3 linked regions of the Methanotorris igneus Kol 5 genome follow. The main gene of each other region encodes a partner of the protein of the gene in region 3 in a complex. Links are inferred from orthologs where the notes say so. Each region holds a gene or a part of one and is shown on either strand. Other genes may lie near its edges.

What was found.
Region 1: the proteins of METIG_RS06925 (region 3) and METIG_RS04905 are in contact, whole or in part, in a crystal structure (PDB 3CW2), measured with the Saccharolobus solfataricus proteins. The link is inferred for Methanotorris igneus Kol 5 from one-to-one orthologs. Residues at the interface, in WP_009988771.1 of Saccharolobus solfataricus: Asp222, Lys225, Pro226, Gly227, Thr228, Gln229, Phe230, Asn231, Leu233, Lys234, Gly235, Leu259, Phe273, Thr274, Lys275, Tyr300, Leu301, Asp302, Pro303, Ser304, Leu305, Lys307; in WP_009989173.1 of Saccharolobus solfataricus: Val185, Arg186, Thr187, Asn188, Glu189, Pro190, Leu191, Gly192, Val193, Glu194, Ile196, Lys197, Ile200, Ser201, Leu204, Ile217, Lys218, Ile219, Tyr220, Thr221, Ile222, Gly223, Ala224, Pro225, Tyr227.
Region 2: the proteins of METIG_RS06925 (region 3) and METIG_RS04165 are in contact, whole or in part, in a crystal structure (PDB 2QMU), measured with the Saccharolobus solfataricus proteins. The link is inferred for Methanotorris igneus Kol 5 from one-to-one orthologs. Residues at the interface, in WP_009988771.1 of Saccharolobus solfataricus: Trp33, Pro65, Glu66, Gln148, Val151, Asp152, Val154, Ser155, Lys156, Ala159, Leu160, Tyr163, Arg164, Lys167, Ile180, Ile181, Pro182, Val183, Ser184, Leu186, His187, Ile189, Asn190, Asp192, Ser193; in WP_231918336.1 of Saccharolobus solfataricus: Met1, Leu2, Arg4, Leu5, Tyr6, Lys8, Leu9, Pro10, Ile106, Lys108, Lys109, Glu110, Lys111.

The regions. Positions count from the first base shown.
Region 1 is NC_015562.1:982,426-987,672, reverse strand. Bases 933-3,688 are described here. They hold METIG_RS04905 (translation initiation factor IF-2 subunit alpha), read left to right. Parts: upstream 933-1,797; coding sequence 1,798-2,580; downstream 2,581-3,688. Other genes in these bases: METIG_RS04890 (DUF488 domain-containing protein), read left to right, coding at 3,650-3,688; arfB (2-amino-5-formylamino-6-ribosylaminopyrimidin-4(3H)-one 5'-monophosphate deformylase), read left to right, coding at 2,844-3,527; METIG_RS04900 (RNA-protein complex protein Nop10), read left to right, coding at 2,665-2,829; METIG_RS04910 (30S ribosomal protein S27e), read left to right, coding at 1,367-1,552; METIG_RS04915 (50S ribosomal protein L44e), read left to right, coding at 1,031-1,312. Also shown: METIG_RS04925 (DNA polymerase sliding clamp), read left to right, coding at 1-379; more of METIG_RS04920, read left to right, coding at 421-932; more of METIG_RS04890, read left to right, coding at 3,689-4,147; METIG_RS04885 (hypothetical protein), read left to right, coding at 4,144-4,914; METIG_RS04880 (IS1595 family transposase), read right to left, coding at 4,979-5,247. UniProt on the Methanocaldococcus jannaschii protein: eIF-2 functions in the early steps of protein synthesis by forming a ternary complex with GTP and initiator tRNA.
Region 2 is NC_015562.1:857,939-863,156, reverse strand. The notes cover bases 933-3,659. They hold METIG_RS04165 (translation initiation factor IF-2 subunit beta), read left to right. Parts: upstream 933-1,949; coding sequence 1,950-2,369; downstream 2,370-3,659. Other genes in these bases: ileS (isoleucine--tRNA ligase), read right to left, coding at 3,485-3,659; METIG_RS04155 (hypothetical protein), read left to right, coding at 3,147-3,449; METIG_RS09110 (hypothetical protein), read left to right, coding at 2,442-3,125; METIG_RS04170 (DNA topoisomerase IV subunit A), read left to right, coding at 933-1,907. In the rest of the region: cell division protein FtsZ, read right to left, coding at 1-475; more of METIG_RS04170, read left to right, coding at 810-932; more of ileS, read right to left, coding at 3,660-5,218. UniProt on the Methanocaldococcus jannaschii protein: eIF-2 functions in the early steps of protein synthesis by forming a ternary complex with GTP and initiator tRNA.
Region 3 is NC_015562.1:1,391,416-1,396,862, forward strand. What follows is about bases 1-2,956. They hold METIG_RS06925 (translation initiation factor IF-2 subunit gamma), read left to right. Parts: upstream 1-840; coding sequence 841-2,073; downstream 2,074-2,956. Other genes in these bases: METIG_RS06915 (hypothetical protein), read left to right, coding at 1-262; METIG_RS06920 (30S ribosomal protein S6e), read left to right, coding at 249-635; METIG_RS06930 (DNA double-strand break repair nuclease NurA), read left to right, coding at 2,174-2,956. In the rest of the region: more of METIG_RS06930, read left to right, coding at 2,957-3,322. UniProt on the Methanocaldococcus jannaschii protein: eIF-2 functions in the early steps of protein synthesis by forming a ternary complex with GTP and initiator tRNA.

The DNA of each region.
Region 1 (5,247 bases), 410 kb from region 3 along the record:
CCAAGTTCCAGATATTGAGTATCCAAATGAAATCTTAATTAAAGCAGGTCCATTTGTTGATGCGTTGAAGGATGCGGATTTGGTAAATGACCATGTAACTTTAAAAGTTGAGGATGGTAAGTTCATTGTTTATGCAAAAGGGGATTTGAACGAGAGTGAGACAATCTTTGAGGAAGATAGTGAGAGTATTATCAGCATGAACATTGGAGAAAATGCAAAGAGCACTTTCAACCTTGAGTATTTAAGAGATATGACAAAGGCAGCATCATCAAGTGATATTTTAAAAATATACTTGGGAACAGACATGCCTGTTAAGATTGAGTATGATGTTGCTGGAGCTAATTTGACATTTTTACTCGCTCCAAGGATCGAATCATAATCCTTTTTACCTTTTTTATATAAATCCAAATTGTGGTTGTTATGTATGAAAAAATAAAAAATTTATTTTTTGAGGAGATAAAATCTGATGATTTGCTAAATCTTTCCGAAAATTTTTATGAAGATGCAAGGGAGTATCTAAAAAATAATGATGATGAAAAAGAGGTGGAAAGGGCCAAATATTATCTAAGGGAACTGAGAAAATTAAGGATATATAAGGCACTTTATGGAGACAGAACAAATTTGTTGGAAGAAGAGAGGGAGATTTTAAGTCTCATTGAAGATATCGAGTATAAAAAGGAAGAAGAAGTTCCTAAAACTGAGGATTTGATTGAAGAAAATGTTGAAGATGAGGTTGTAGGGGAGGATTTGGGGTTTGATGATACCATAGAAGAAAGTTATGAAAATTTTGAGGATGGAGAAAACGAAGAAGTTGGTGAGGATGTTAGTAGGGATATTGAGAATGTAAATGCACAACCAAAACATATAAATATAAAAAAAGATATTGATGTTGTAAGGGTTATTCATAACTTCCCTGCTTTTACAGATGGGGATTATTGTTATATGTTAAAGAAGAATGATGTTGTAGCATTAAACAGGGAGATAGCAACGATTTTGGAGAAACACAATATAGTGAAGAAGGTGAATGTTTATGAAAATGAAAAAAAGGATAAGAAGATACTGTCCATACTGTAAAAAACACACAGAGCACATTGTAGAGAGAGCAAAAAAGAGAAAAGCAAGTGAATTAACTTGGGGTCAAAGACAATTCAGAAGAGTTTTAAGAGGTTATGGAGGTTACCCAAGACCTTTACCAGACAACGCTAAGCCAACAAAGAAGTTGGACTTAAGATACAAATGTACAGTTTGCGGTAAGATGCACACAAGAGCAAATGGTGGATTTAGGGTAAGTAAATTTGAATTAGTAGAGTAAATTTGTAATTTAATATGTAGAAACACTAAAAATTAAATTAAACAAGGTGGGAGCATGGACTTGATACCAACACCAAGAAGTAAATTTTTAAAAGTCCAATGCCCAGAGTGCAACAACGAGCAAGTAATATTTGGGTGCCCTTCAACAGTTGTAAAATGTTTAGTTTGCGGTAAAGTATTAGCAGAGCCAAGAGCATCAAAAGGATTAATCAAGGCAAAAATTTTAGAAGTCTTAGGATAATTTTTTTATCTTTTTATTTGGCTCTTTTGTTTTAATTAGAAATTTAAAGGTTTTTCTTTTATTTTTGGTTGTTGTTGCTGTATTTTTGGAAATCATGTTTTTTTGAAGTACATTTTGAGAAAATAAAAAATCTAAGAAATATTTATATATGTTTGGCTTTAAAATTTAAGTATAATCAAAAACTAAATTTAATTGGTAATTAGATGGTTTTGTTATCAAAAATTGTTATTATTGGAGGTGTTTTTATGAGAAGAGATTTTCCAGAAGAGGGAGATATAGTCATTGGAACAGTTATTGATGTTAAACCATTTGGGGCATTTGTTGAGCTCTTAGAATACCCTGGGAAGGAAGGGATGGTACACATTTCAGAAGTTTCATCAGGTTGGATTAAGAATATTAGGGATTACATTAAAAAAGGCCAGAGGGTTGTGGCAAAAGTAATGAGAGTCAATAAAGAAAAAGGGCAGATAGATTTATCATTAAAGAGAGTCACTGAACAACAGAAAAGGGCAAAAGTACAAGAATGGAAGAGGTTCCAAAGAGCAGAAAAAATGCTCGAAATGGCTGCACAGAAGTTAGGAAAAAGTTTAGAAGAGGCTTGGGAAGAGGTTGGTTATTTGTTGGAGGAAGAGTTTGGAGAACTTTACAGTGCTTTTGAGGGCCTTGTTATTGAGGGTAAGGATTTATTGGCTGATTTGGATATTCCACAAGAGTGGGTAGATGTATTATATGAGATTGCAAAAGAAAACATTGAATTAACAAACGTTAAGGTTGAAGGGTTTGTTGAATTGAAATCCTTAGCACCGAATGGAGTTAAAATTATTAAAAAGGCATTAACAAATGCTTTAAAAGCAAATCCATACGAGGACGTTGAGGTTAAGATAACCTATGTTGGTTCACCAAAATATAGAATAGAGGTTATCGCTCCAGATTATAAGAGTGGGGAAGAAGTTTTAAAGAAGGTTGCTGATAAGGCAATAGAATACATGGAAAAACACGGTGGGGAAGGAAAATTCTATAGAGAATAAGAAAATCATAATTAATTTTATTTTTATTTTAATTGATTTTAGTTGCTTTTTGTCTTGTTTTTAATAAGTTCAAAATGTGAGACAATGAGAATGAAAAAATGCTTAAAATGTGGGAGATATACTTTAAAAGAACTTTGTCCCAATTGTGGAGAAAAGACTATGGTTCCAAAGCCTCCAAAGTTTTCTCTGGAGGATAGATACGGAAAATATAGAAGGATGCTTAAAAAATCCTTAAAGAATAAAAATTAATTTTTTGGGATAAGATGCAGTTGAGGTTATCTTCTGGAAAAATAATAGATGAGAAGGTTCATGAAATTGGCATAATTGCACTTGGCTCTTTTTTGGAGAATCATGGTTCTGCTCTACCAATAGACACAGATGCAAAGATTGCCTCATATATTGCTTTAAAAACTGCTATTTTGACAGGAGCAAAGTTTTTAGGGGTAGTTATTCCTTCAACAGAATATCATTATGTTAAACATGGAATACATAATACACCAGAGGAAGTTGTTGATTTTATAAAATTTTTGGTAAAGGAGGGTAAAAAAATAGGTATAAAGAAGTTTTTGATTGTTAATTGTCATGGAGGGAACGTTTTAATTAAAGGGTTTTTGGAAAACTTAGAAAAGGAGTTTGATGTTGAGATAAAGATGAAGAACATAACATTTACCCATGCCGCAACTGAGGAGGTTTCTGTTGGTTATGTTGTTGGAATAGTTGATGAAAATAAACTGGATGAGCATACTTTCAATAAATACCCTGAAATTGGCATGGTTGGATTAAAAGAGGCGAGGGAAAATAACAAATTTATAGATGAGGAGGCAAAGGTTGTTGAGAAAGAGGGTGTTAAAATAGACAAAAAACTTGGAGAGAAAATTTTAAACCAAACTATTAAAGAATGTGTTGAAATTGTTAAATTATGGGTTGTTAAAGGGAATGGCTGCTAATTTTATATTTCAAAACAATAATTAGCATATGTGTACTATTTCCTTACACACATACCAACAACAATAGTTATGTACTATCAAAGATATATGTTATAACTAAAAATAACAAAAAAGGTGTTACTATGCCCCCCATTGATTGTATTGTTGAATCGTTTATTGAAACACATGGCAAATTAATCAATGCTAAAACTCCTATTATACATACCATTGGTTATGAAGGAAGATCGTTGGATGAGTTTATACAAACATTGAAAGAGCATAACATTCACGCCGTTGTAGATGTTAGGGAACTTCCACTAAGTAGGAAAAAAGGGTTTTCAAAAACAAGACTATCAAACATTTTAAATAATAATGGTATTGAATACACCCACATGAAAAATCTTGGGGCTCCTAAGGAATTAAGAAACGGACTTAAATCTAAAAAAATGACATATAAAGAGTTTTCAATACTATATAAGAAACACCTAAATGAACAGGCAGATAGTCTGAAAAAATTGCTTGAATATGCATTATCCAAATCCTGCGTGTTAATGTGTTATGAGAGGGATTGGAAAGTATGCCATAGAAGGATAATAGTTGAATATATGAGAAACGCAGGGTTTGAGGTGATTCATATTTGAAAGAACGGTTGTTGGTTCTTGCAAAAGCCGCACCTGTTCAAAGTGCTAAGTATCGTTATTTAGTATGTGTGGCAGGGATTACCGAATCAGGTGAATGGAGGAGAATATTTCCAATACCTTGGGAAGTATTTAGTGGAAAAAGTAAAAATAAATTTACGAAAAAACAGTGGATAGAATATGAACTTGTAGAAGATAAAAGCCCTGATGGTCGTCCAGAGAGTAGAAAAATTAAAAAACAAAGTATTACTCCTTTACACACTGAGAGCTATAAATCTATTAAAAAGTTATTGGAAGAAAGACTTACAGATATGGAAACTTTGCAAAATAAAAAACGACAAGAATGTTCATTAGGTGTTGTAAAACCAATTATTAAAGATATGGTATGGACAGATAGAGAAGTATCATCTAAGGATGATGTAACACAATTGACATTGGATGGAACCGAATTTATTAGATTAGAGCCACTTGATAAAAAATTCCAATATGTATTTAAATGCTCACCCACTTGCCCAACCGAACATAAGATTATGTGTGAAGATTGGGAAATTGAAGAACTATATAGAAAACTAAAAAAGAAGTATGATGAAAATAAAGCATGTAATTTAGTTAGAGATAAATTTTTAAATAAAATTTATTATGAGGGTCATACTTATTTTATTGTTGGAACACATAATCGTTGGAATACATGGCTTATTGTTTCAGTATTATATCCTAAAAAAGAAGATCTTAAAATATTATCTATAAAATCATTAGATGAGTTTATGTAAATATTATAATGTTCTTCCATGTAATCTTATTAATGTTGAGGTGGGGATTATGGATCGCTCATCTTCAAGTATCATTACATAATATAAGCGATAGTAATTTAGAGAACCAGTTCGATTTATAGTTATAGATAAATGTATAGAAGCTTACATATAAGTGGAGATTTCTTCGACTAATGCCTCGATGTTTTCTTAAATGGGGTTTGATTATCGAATGGAAGCATTCGCAGTTATTAACGTGGGAGATGCCGTTAGAGTATTCTTTCGATGCATGATTAACTGTCAAATGTTTAAATACTTTTGGATGAGATTCTAAATTTTCGTAAATGGTATATT
Region 2 (5,218 bases), 530 kb from region 3 along the record:
GTAGTGTTACTATTGCAACTGTTAATGCCCCTAATTTCTTAGATATCTCTGCAACAACTGGGGCAGAACCGGTTCCCGTTCCTCCGCCTAATCCACAAGTTATAAACACCATGTCTGCCCCTTGTAATTCGTTCTTTATGTCTTCTGCGTTTTCTTTTGCTGATTCTTCACCTATTTTTGGATTTCCACCAGCACCAAGCCCTCTTGTTAAATTTCTACCAATCAATATTTTTTTATCTGCCTTTGTTTTTAATAATTGTTGAGCATCAGTGTTAATAGCAACAGTTTTTGCCCCTTCAATACCTTCAGAGGTTAATCTATTTATTGTATTGTTTCCAGCCCCTCCACAACCTACTACTGTTATTCTGGCCTTTGCTTGTTCCAATAATTCCAATAATTCTTTATCTACATCAGATAATGGCTCGTTCTCATATGAGAAATCATCATTTTCAATAATATTTTTTAAGAATTTCAAGATCCAACCTCCATTGTAATTGTAGATTTATAGTAGGTTGTTATGTATGTATTTTGGTATGTGTTATGCCGATAAAAATTAATATAAATATTAAGTTATAATTTTAGTGAGAATATATTTATTATTTGCTTTTATATTTTTTATGAGGTTATTTAGGTAAATTTATTAAACCACCTAAATAAAACAGAGAAAAGAATTTTTCAATTTATATTAATTTAAGTGATAGGGTTGTATCAATCAATATACAATATAATAATTAATTAAGAAGAGATTTTAATATAAAAATTTATTGGTTTTAATTTATCTCATTTAAAATTTTTATTGTGGTGAAATAATGGTAATTTCAAAATCAAGAGAAATAGCAAGAAAAAAGATTTTAGAGTTGGCAAATAAAATGTATGAGGATCTTTTAAAAGGTAAGAGACCAAAGATCAAACTACCCATCAGAAGTTTAACCAACGCGAGATTTGACTCTGAAACAGGAACTTTCATGTTGATGGGTAAAGAAAAAGAAAGGACCTTAACTGTGAATCAGGCAAAAATCTTTGCTCAAACAGTGAAGATGTTAGAATTTTCAAAGCAACTCTTAGATTCAAATGACTTCTCAACACTTAGGGAAGCATATTATGTTTCCAAAAATTGGGGAGAGGCAAGATTTGATGACCAACAACCATCAAATAACGTTATTGAGGATTTAGAGGCGGCATTGGATGTGCTAAGAGAGGATCTTGGATTTATTCCAGAAGAGGATGGTTCGGCAGTCGTTGGACCATTAAAAATAATTGATAGAACCCCAGAAGGGGAAGAGATTAAAGTGGATTGTACAAAATTAGGAACTGGAGCATACAACATACCTAATGACGTAACAAGGTTGGAATTTGAGACAAATGCTGACTTTATATTGGCAATAGAAACTGCGGGTATGTTCGCAAGGTTGAATGCCGAGAAGTTTTGGGATAAACACAATTGTATCTTAGTTTCATTGAAGGGGGTTCCAGCAAGGGCAACAAGGAGATTTATAAAGAGATTGAATGAGGAACATGATATCCCAGTTTTAGTATTTACCGACGGTGACCCTTACGGGTATTTGAATATTTACAGGACATTGAAGGTTGGTAGTGGTAAGGCAGTGCACTTGGCAGATAAACTTGCAGTTCCTTCTGCAAGGTTGATTGGTGTAACTCCTCAAGATATTATTGATTATGACCTACCAACGCACCCATTGAAGGAACAGGATATTAAGAGGATAAAGGATGGGTTAAAGAATGATGACTTTGTAAAATCCTTCCCTGAATGGCAAAAAGCATTAAAGCAAATGTTAGATATGAAGGTAAGGGCAGAACAGCAGTCTCTTGCAAAATATGGTTTAAAATATGTTGTTGATACGTATTTACCTGAGAAAATAAAGGATGAAAAGACGTGGCTACCTTAAATTTATATATTAAGAGGAACAATTTCATTTTGAGGTGATAGGATGAGTATTGATTATTATGATTACGAGGCATTATTGAAGAGGGCAAGGGAACAACTTCCAGAAGATGTATTTAAAGATGCGAGGTTTGAGATTCCTGAAGCAGAGGTCTTTGTTGAAGGTAGTAGGACAATAATCAGAAACTTCAAAGAAATTGCTAAATTAATCGATAGGGATGTAAACTACTTTGCAAAGTATATTATGAAAGAACTTGGTACTGCTGGAGATCTTGAAGGAACAAGGTTAGTTTTGCAGGGTAGATTTAGTGGTTATTTAGTAAACTCAAAAATCCAAGATTTCTTGAAGGAATATGTTTTGTGCCATGAGTGTGGAAAACCAGATACAAAAATCATCAAAGAAGGAAGAATACATATGCTCAAATGTATGGCTTGTGGTGCTATAAGACCTATAAAATTGATATAAAACCTCTCTACTTTTTTGAAATTTTTTAATTTTCATTTTTGCAATTACAAATTTTAAATGAAGGGGGAGATTTTGGGTTTTGGAATAAGAATAGAATTTATAGAAAATTTATTTGAGAGGTTTTTAGAGTTAAACACCAAGTTAAAATTTATAGTAACGTATGTAATGTGTTGGGTAGGTTTTTTATTTTCGCTATCTATTGGGAAGTTGATAAGCAATATATTATACGAGCCAGTAGAGGTTGTGAGTGAAGTTGGAACTGCTAAATTTCATGTAGTTTCATCTGCAGTTTCTTCTAAGATGGGTGTTAGTTATTATTCTATAGTGCTATCTTATTTTATAAACAATGCATCAGCATGCTTAATTATAGTTTCTGCATTTGTTTTAGTATCTCATTTGTATAAAAAAGAAATTTCGAAGGATTTGAGTAATTTTAAAGAATATTTAAGGACATTGCTGCTGTTTTATTTAATTGTAGTTATAAATCCAATAACTGGGTTCGTGGGCTGTTTCATAGATAGCAACAAGCGCAAAGTTTGTGTATTTTCGAGTAGCGTAATTTTTATATATCATGAAATATTAATTATTTATGACAGTACAGTCTCCGATATGTGGGGTCTTAAGCCCGAATGGAGACTGTTGAGAGCCTTGAAGATGTGGGGAGTTTCCGTTCCCCCCGAAAGCCAGCCAATGAAGATGGGAGGCTGGAAGGTTATCCGCTACGACAGTTTCGTATGTTTTAAAAGTAGCGGATAACCAGAACGGGTTAATATACAGTTGAGTGATATAGTTGCAATAGTTCCACATGGGGTTTTTGAGTTTGCTGGGTTTGCATTGGCTATAGTGCTTGGTATTGAATCTGCAAATCATATCTTGCCAATAATAAATCAAAAAAATAGAAAGAATAAATTTATTTTAATAGCCATGCTCTTGTTATCTTTGACATTTATTGGGGTTGCTGCTTTTATTGAACCCTTTGATTGGTTAATTTATTCTTATGCAAAGAATAATGGTATATCTGTGCTGGAAGCGATGATTATGGCTTATAGAAATTTAATCTCCTACTTTTTGGGGATTTAACTTTGATAGGTCAAAAAATAGGAGGTTGGAATTATTTATTTTTCGATTCTTTCAATGCTAATTTTAACTTTGTATTTCTCTCCGTTTGGTGTTTTTATTTCCCATTCTTGTTCATAATCTGCCTTTATCTCTTCAACAAATTTCCCCCTAACTTCCTTCTCAATTTCTTTTAGCATTTCTTCACTAAATTCAATTCCTTCCATTTTTACTTTTATCTTCTCCTCAATATCTAAGTCCATATCTTTCCTCATTGCCTGGATTCTTCTTATAACTTCCCTCATCAACCCTTCCCTTATTAACTCTGGGCTCATTTCAATGTCTATGAAGACGTTTCCTTTTGAGAATTCCATTCCAATAATGTTTTCTGGAATCTCCATTCTAAACTCAACGTATTCTGGTTTTATGATGTAGCCATCAACTTCAATCTCTCCATCCTTAAGTTTTTCTCTCAACTCTCTTGGGTCGAATTTGTTGATGATTGCTACGACCTTTGGAACATCACTTCTATATGCTTTACCCAACTCTCTGTAGTTTGGCTTGACAATTAAGTTGCCCTCAAACTCTCCAATTTCAATTTCTTTTACGTTTCCTTGCTCTTTTATTATGTGGGCGTATTTTTTAACTGTTTCCTCAATGTCTCCAGTTATAGTTATTTTCTTTATTGGATATCTCAATGTGTATTTTGCTTTATCTCTTCCTCTCAATATAGCATCAACTATGTCCCTAACAATTTCCATTTCTTCCTCTAATTTCTTATCAATAAACTTTTCATCAACAGTAATTCTGTTCATGAATATGCTCTCTGGCATGTCCTCTGTTTTCAAGTTTTGGTAAATCTCCTCGCTTATGTGCGGAGCAACTGGAGCCATGATTGTTATTAATTTCATTAACACATAGTATAGTGTTTGATATGCTGCCAATTTATCAGTATCGTTTTTCTCTTTCCATGTTCTGTCTCTAATCAACCTTATATACCATCTACTCAAATCATTCAAAATGAAGTCTTTTATTTTCCATGTGTATGTGTGGAGGTGAGGAATTTCTAATGCTTCTATGCAGTCCTTCACGACTGAATTTATTTTGCTTATAATCCATCTGTCTTCATCTCTCAAATACTTCATATACTCATCATTTGGCTTAAAGTCATCCAACACCATGTAATTTACAGCGAATGCATAGGAGTTCCACAATGTGTTGAACATACTCCTTACATCATCCATCTCATCCCAGACAAACCTTAAATCTTCCCAAACCTTATTTGCACTGAGTAAGTAGAACCTCAACAAATCTGCCCCATATTTTTCAACAACATCATCTGGATTAACTATATTTCCTAAGCTTTTACTCATCTTGTCTCCTTTCTCATCTAAGGTAAACCCATGCATGAGACATTTTTTGTAAGGAACATCTCCAAATACAACTGCACTTAATGCATGTTGTGAATAGAACCACTTTGTAACTTGGTCATGCCCCTCTGTGATGAAGTCCGCTTTTTTAAGTTCTTTTGCTCCAATTGATGCGTAAGGAGCCAATCCAGAGTCAAACCACACATCTAAGACATCTGGAATTCTCTTCATCTCTCCTCCACATTCACATCTTAATATAACTTTATCTACTGTTGGTTTATGCAAGTCATCCAACTCAACGTCATTAATCATTCTCTCTTTTAACTCCTCAACACTACCTATAACAACATAATTCCCACACTTCTCACAAACCCAAACTGGGATTGGGATTCCCCAATATCTTTGCCTTGATATGTTCCAATC
Region 3 (5,447 bases):
ATATAAAAATAATGAGCTACTATGGATTTTTGCAATTCCTGCTATTATCCTAACCCCCAATGTGGGGTTGGGGTTAAAAGTCGATGACCCAATGGAGCATTTTGTGGGAACTCCCGCCCACAAACCCTGTGATGAAATTGGGGAGGCTAAGGGAGCGAACGTTGAAAATAAGAACAACTATTTTTTGATATTAAAATTAAATTTAACAGAAGTGACAAATATTGCCAACAAAAATAGGAGGTTTGGATATGCCAAAGTTTAAAGTTGTAGTTGCTGACCCAAAAGAAGGAAAATGTTACCAAGTAGAAGTTGAAACAGATGCATTAATTGGAAAAAAGATTGGTGATGTTATAGATGGAAAAATTGTTGGATTGGAAGGATACAAATTACAAATCACCGGTGGTTCTGACTACTGTGGATTCCCAATGAGACCAGACGTCCATGGTAGTGGGAGAGTAAGAATCTTATTAAGCAAAGGTCCAGGATTCAGGCCAAAAGAAAAAGGTGAAAGAAGAAGAAAAACTGTTAGAGGAAACACAATATCAAGTGACATTGTCCAAGTAAACACAAAAATTGTTGAGTATGGAGACAAACCTGTTGCTGAATTATTAGGTTTGGGTGGAGGAGAGGAGTAAATTAATTTTTAATCTTTTTTTTACAAATTTTAATTTTTTAGGCCTGTTTTGTTTTTGGCTTTTAAGGATTTTGTTTCTAACTTTTGGTTTTTACGTGAACTATAAAAATCATTAATGCCATTATTTTTATATGAAAGAAGTTAGTTTAATGTTAATTTTGATAACTAATTAAGGATAATATTAAAGATTACAAAGAGGGGATATCATGGCTACAAGAAAACAATCAGAAGTTAATATTGGAATGGTGGGGCACGTTGACCATGGAAAAACTTCATTAACAAAGGCGTTAACAGGAGTTTGGACTGATACACATAGTGAAGAGTTGAAGAGGGGAATTTCCATTAGGTTAGGGTATGCAGATTGTGAAATAAGAAAATGTCCAAAATGTCCAGAACCAGAATGCTATACAACAAAAGAAGTTTGTCCTAAATGTGGTTCTAAAACAAAGTTTTTAAGGAGAGTGTCTTTTGTTGACTCCCCAGGACACGAAACATTAATGGCTACTATGCTCTCTGGAGCATCCTTAATGGATGGAGCTATTTTGGTTATTGCTGCAAATGAACCATGTCCACAACCTCAAACAAAAGAGCATTTAATGGCATTGGATATTTTGGGAGTTAAAAACATCATTATAGTGCAAAATAAAATTGATTTAGTTGATGAAGAGCAGGCAAAAGAAAACTACAGACAAATTAAGGAGTTTGTAAAGGGAACTGTTGCAGAAAACGCTCCAATAATCCCAATCTCAGCACACCACGAGGCAAACCTTGACGTGCTTTTAAAGGCAATTCAGGACTTCATTCCAACACCAGAGAGAAACCCTGACTTACCACCAAGAATGTATGTTGCAAGAAGTTTTGATGTCAACAAGCCAGGAACTGAAATAAAAGACCTGAAAGGTGGAGTTTTAGGAGGAAGTATTATTCAGGGTGTCTTGGAAGTTGGAAAAGAAATTGAGATTAGGCCAGGAATACAAGTTACAGAAGGTAATAAAACCTACTGGAAACCATTAAGAACAAAAATTGTATCACTTGTAGCAGGAGGTAAAAGTGTTAAAAAAGCATATCCAGGAGGATTGGTTGGAGTTGGAACTGAGTTAGACCCATCATTAACAAAATCAGATTATTTAAGCGGTAGCGTTTTAGGTGAGCCAGGAACTTTACCACCAGTGCATGATAGGATAACCATAAAAGTGCACTTGTTGGATAGAGTTGTAGGTTCAAAAGAAGAACTTGTCATAGAGCCATTAAGAACTAATGAAGTTTTAATGATTAACGTTGGAACAGCAACAACTGTTGGGGTTATTACATCCGCAAGGGGAGATATTGCAGATATAAAATTAAAACTCCCAATCTGTGCAGATAAAGGGGATAGAGTAGCATTGAGCAGAAGAATTGGTTCAAGATGGAGATTAATTGGATATGGAATTATTCAATAAAATTCTTTAAATTCTTTTTGACTATCTAAATTATTTTTTAGTTTTTTGTTTTTATATCCTTACTGTCTATTTTGTTTTCAATTTTATTTTTGGTGGTAGTATGGATTTATCCATAATTCTAAAAAAGAAAGAGATTATAAAGAAAAAAATTGAAGAATTAGGAAACAAAAATTTAAATGTTAATGATTATTGGGTTGAGTGTGATTTTGATAATCCAGAGGATTTAATTTTTGGTGGAGGAGATGGGAGCTTTAACAACATAGACTATATTTCCTACTCATTGTATATGGTTGGGAGTATCTCCTACTTACATAAAGTTGGTGAAAAGATAGAGAAAGCAAAATCCAGTTATGATATTGACATTATCCAACCCTACGTTTCTGTGAGGGACAGGTTAAGGTTGTATATGCTAACAATGGAACTAAAAACTGCATTATGGACTTTGGAAAATAAAAATGTTGATTATTATTTAGTTGATGGCTCGCTATATTCCCTTTTAATCCAAACACATACCTATGGTTCAAAATATGTTGATGTTGAGGAAATATACGAAGAATATAGCAAAGAGATAAAAAATTCAATTGAAGAAGAAATTAAAAGTGGAAATATTTGTATAGCATCAAATAACATTGAAATAGAGGACAAAAATGAAAAAATTGTAGTAGAACAGGTTGAATACATAATAACTCTTCTAAAATTATTAAAAAAGCATAAGGATAAATTAATAGGCATCTCAAAAACTTCAAAGATGAATATCTATTTCAAAAATGCGTTGATGCCAGACATTGCAGTATTTTCAAAAAACACAAAAAACAGTGGATATTCAACACCAATAAGTCTCAAAATGCTAAAAGAAGAAATGGAAAAATTAAAAGAAAAAATAGATAATGAGGATAATAAAAACAAAAAAGATGAACTCAAAAGAGAGTATAATTATATAAGAGGGATAGTGCACAATATAGAGTATATAAATAGATTTGAACATGCTTTAGATAACCTCTACCTGCAATTTGTTAGGTTAGAAAATAACAAAGGTATTCTTGGGATTTCTTCATTAAAACCAATAGATGAGCAAGTGTTATCAAGTTTAAAGGAGATCTCTGTAAATGGCTATCCTTATATATTAAAAAAATCTCATGAAACTGTTGAGATAACCGATGATAAATTGGAAATGTGTGCAAAGATTTTAAACATTAATGAGCCAATTGATAGATACCTCCTCAAAAAGCAGAAAAGAATGGATTTATAATGACTTTTCAAAAATTTTTTATCTAATAGAATAAGATCTCGCATTCTTACAAAAAATTAAGAACTGATAATGTGATTTAACACTATTAAAATTAAAACTAAAAAATAATAAGATGAGGGTTCTTGATTACAAAACTTAAATTAATTAGTTTTATATATTTTAGTTTTATATATTTAAGTATATGAATAGAAATGTCCAAAATAAAAAATAATGGTGCCGCGGGGGTGATTTGAACACCCGACAACTGGATCTTCAGTCCAGCGTTCTCCCGGGCTGAACTACCGCGGCTCAATAATTTGCATTATCAAACATTGTATTCCTGGTATATATACTTTTCGCCGAAAAGTTTATATAGTAGAAAGATAATTGTTATTGTGCTGATGAGCCCCCATAGCTCAGTAGGTAGAGCGACGGACTGTTAATCCGTAGGTCGCAGGTTCGAGTCCTGCTGGGGGCGCCATTTTAATTTTTTTTGTTTATTTAAATGAGGTTAATTTAAGCATTAATGTTTTAGAATTATTTTGTGGGCCCGTAGCTCAGCCTGGTCAGAGCGCTCGGCTCATAACCGAGTGGCCAAGGGTTCAAATCCCTTCGGGCCCATCATTAAATATTTTTTATTAGCAGCGTTATTATTTATCGCTAATATTTATAATAACGCTAATGCTCCGGTGGTGTAGTCCGGCCAATCATGCGGGCCTTTCGAGCCCGCGACCCGGGTTCAAATCCCGGCCGGAGCACTTTAATTTAATAAGTGCAGGGGTTGTCGAGCCTGGCCAAAGACGCAGGACTTAGAATCCTGTCCGGTAGCGGTTCCAGGGTTCAAATCCCTGCCCCTGCACTATTGTGGCCGGGGTGGGGTAGTGGCCATCCTGGGGGACTGTGGATCCCCTGACCCGGGTTCAATTCCCGGTCCCGGCCCTTATTTTATTTTTTTGGATCATATTGTTCTAAACCTAAAAACAATACACTCACCAGAATATCATCATAGTGTGCAGTTGAAATGAACTGACGTGACAACCTGACCGAGAGGCTCAGGTTGGATGCAAGCCCGCGACCAAGGTGAAACCCAGTAACGGCCACAAGAGGAAACTATCCTCTCTTGCGACCGTCTCCCACTTAATTCCGGTTGATCCCGCCGGAGGCCACTGCTATTGGGGTCCGACTAAGCCATGCGAGTCGATGGGCCTCGTGCCCATGGCGGACGGCTCAGTAACACGTGGCTAACCTACCCTCGGGTGGGGGATAACCTCGGGAAACTGAGGATAATCCCCCATAGGGGAAGAGGTCTGGAATGATCCTTCCCCGAAAGCATATGCGCCCGAGGATGGGGCTGCGGCCGATTAGGTAGTTGGTGGGGTAACGGCCCACCAAGCCTACGATCGGTACGGGCCCTGAGAGGGGGAGCCCGGAGATGGGGACTGAGACACGGCCCCAGGCCCTACGGGGCGCAGCAGGCGCGAAACCTCCGCAATGCGCGAAAGCGCGACGGGGGGACCCCAAGTGCCCACGCACTGCGTGGGCTTTTCCGGAGTGTAAACAGCTCCGGGAATAAGGGCTGGGCAAGTCCGGTGCCAGCAGCCGCGGTAATACCGGCAGCCCGAGTGGTGGCCACTTTTATTGGGCCTAAAGCGTCCGTAGCCGGCCCAGTAAGTCCCTGCTTAAATCCTACGGCTTAACCGTAGGACTGGCAGGGATACTGCTGGGCTTGGGACCGGGAGAGGGCGGGGGTACTCCGGGGGTAGCGGTGAAATGTGTTGATCCCCGGAGGACCACCTATGGCGAAGGCACCCGCCTGGAACGGGTCCGACGGTGAGGGACGAAAGCCGGGGGAGCGAACCGGATTAGATACCCGGGTAGTCCCGGCCGTAAACGCTGCGGACTAGGTGTCGGGTAGGCCTCGTGCCTACCCGGTGCCGAAGGGAAGCCGTTAAGTCCGCCGCCTGGGGAGTACGGTCGCAAGACTGAAACTTAAAGGAATTGGCGGGGGAGCACTACAACGGGTGGAGCCTGCGGTTTAATTGGATTCAACGCCGGGCATCTTACCAGGGGCGACGGCAGGATGAAGGCCAGGTTGACGACCTTGCCAGACGAGCCGAGAGGTGGTGCATGGCCGTCGTCAGCTCGT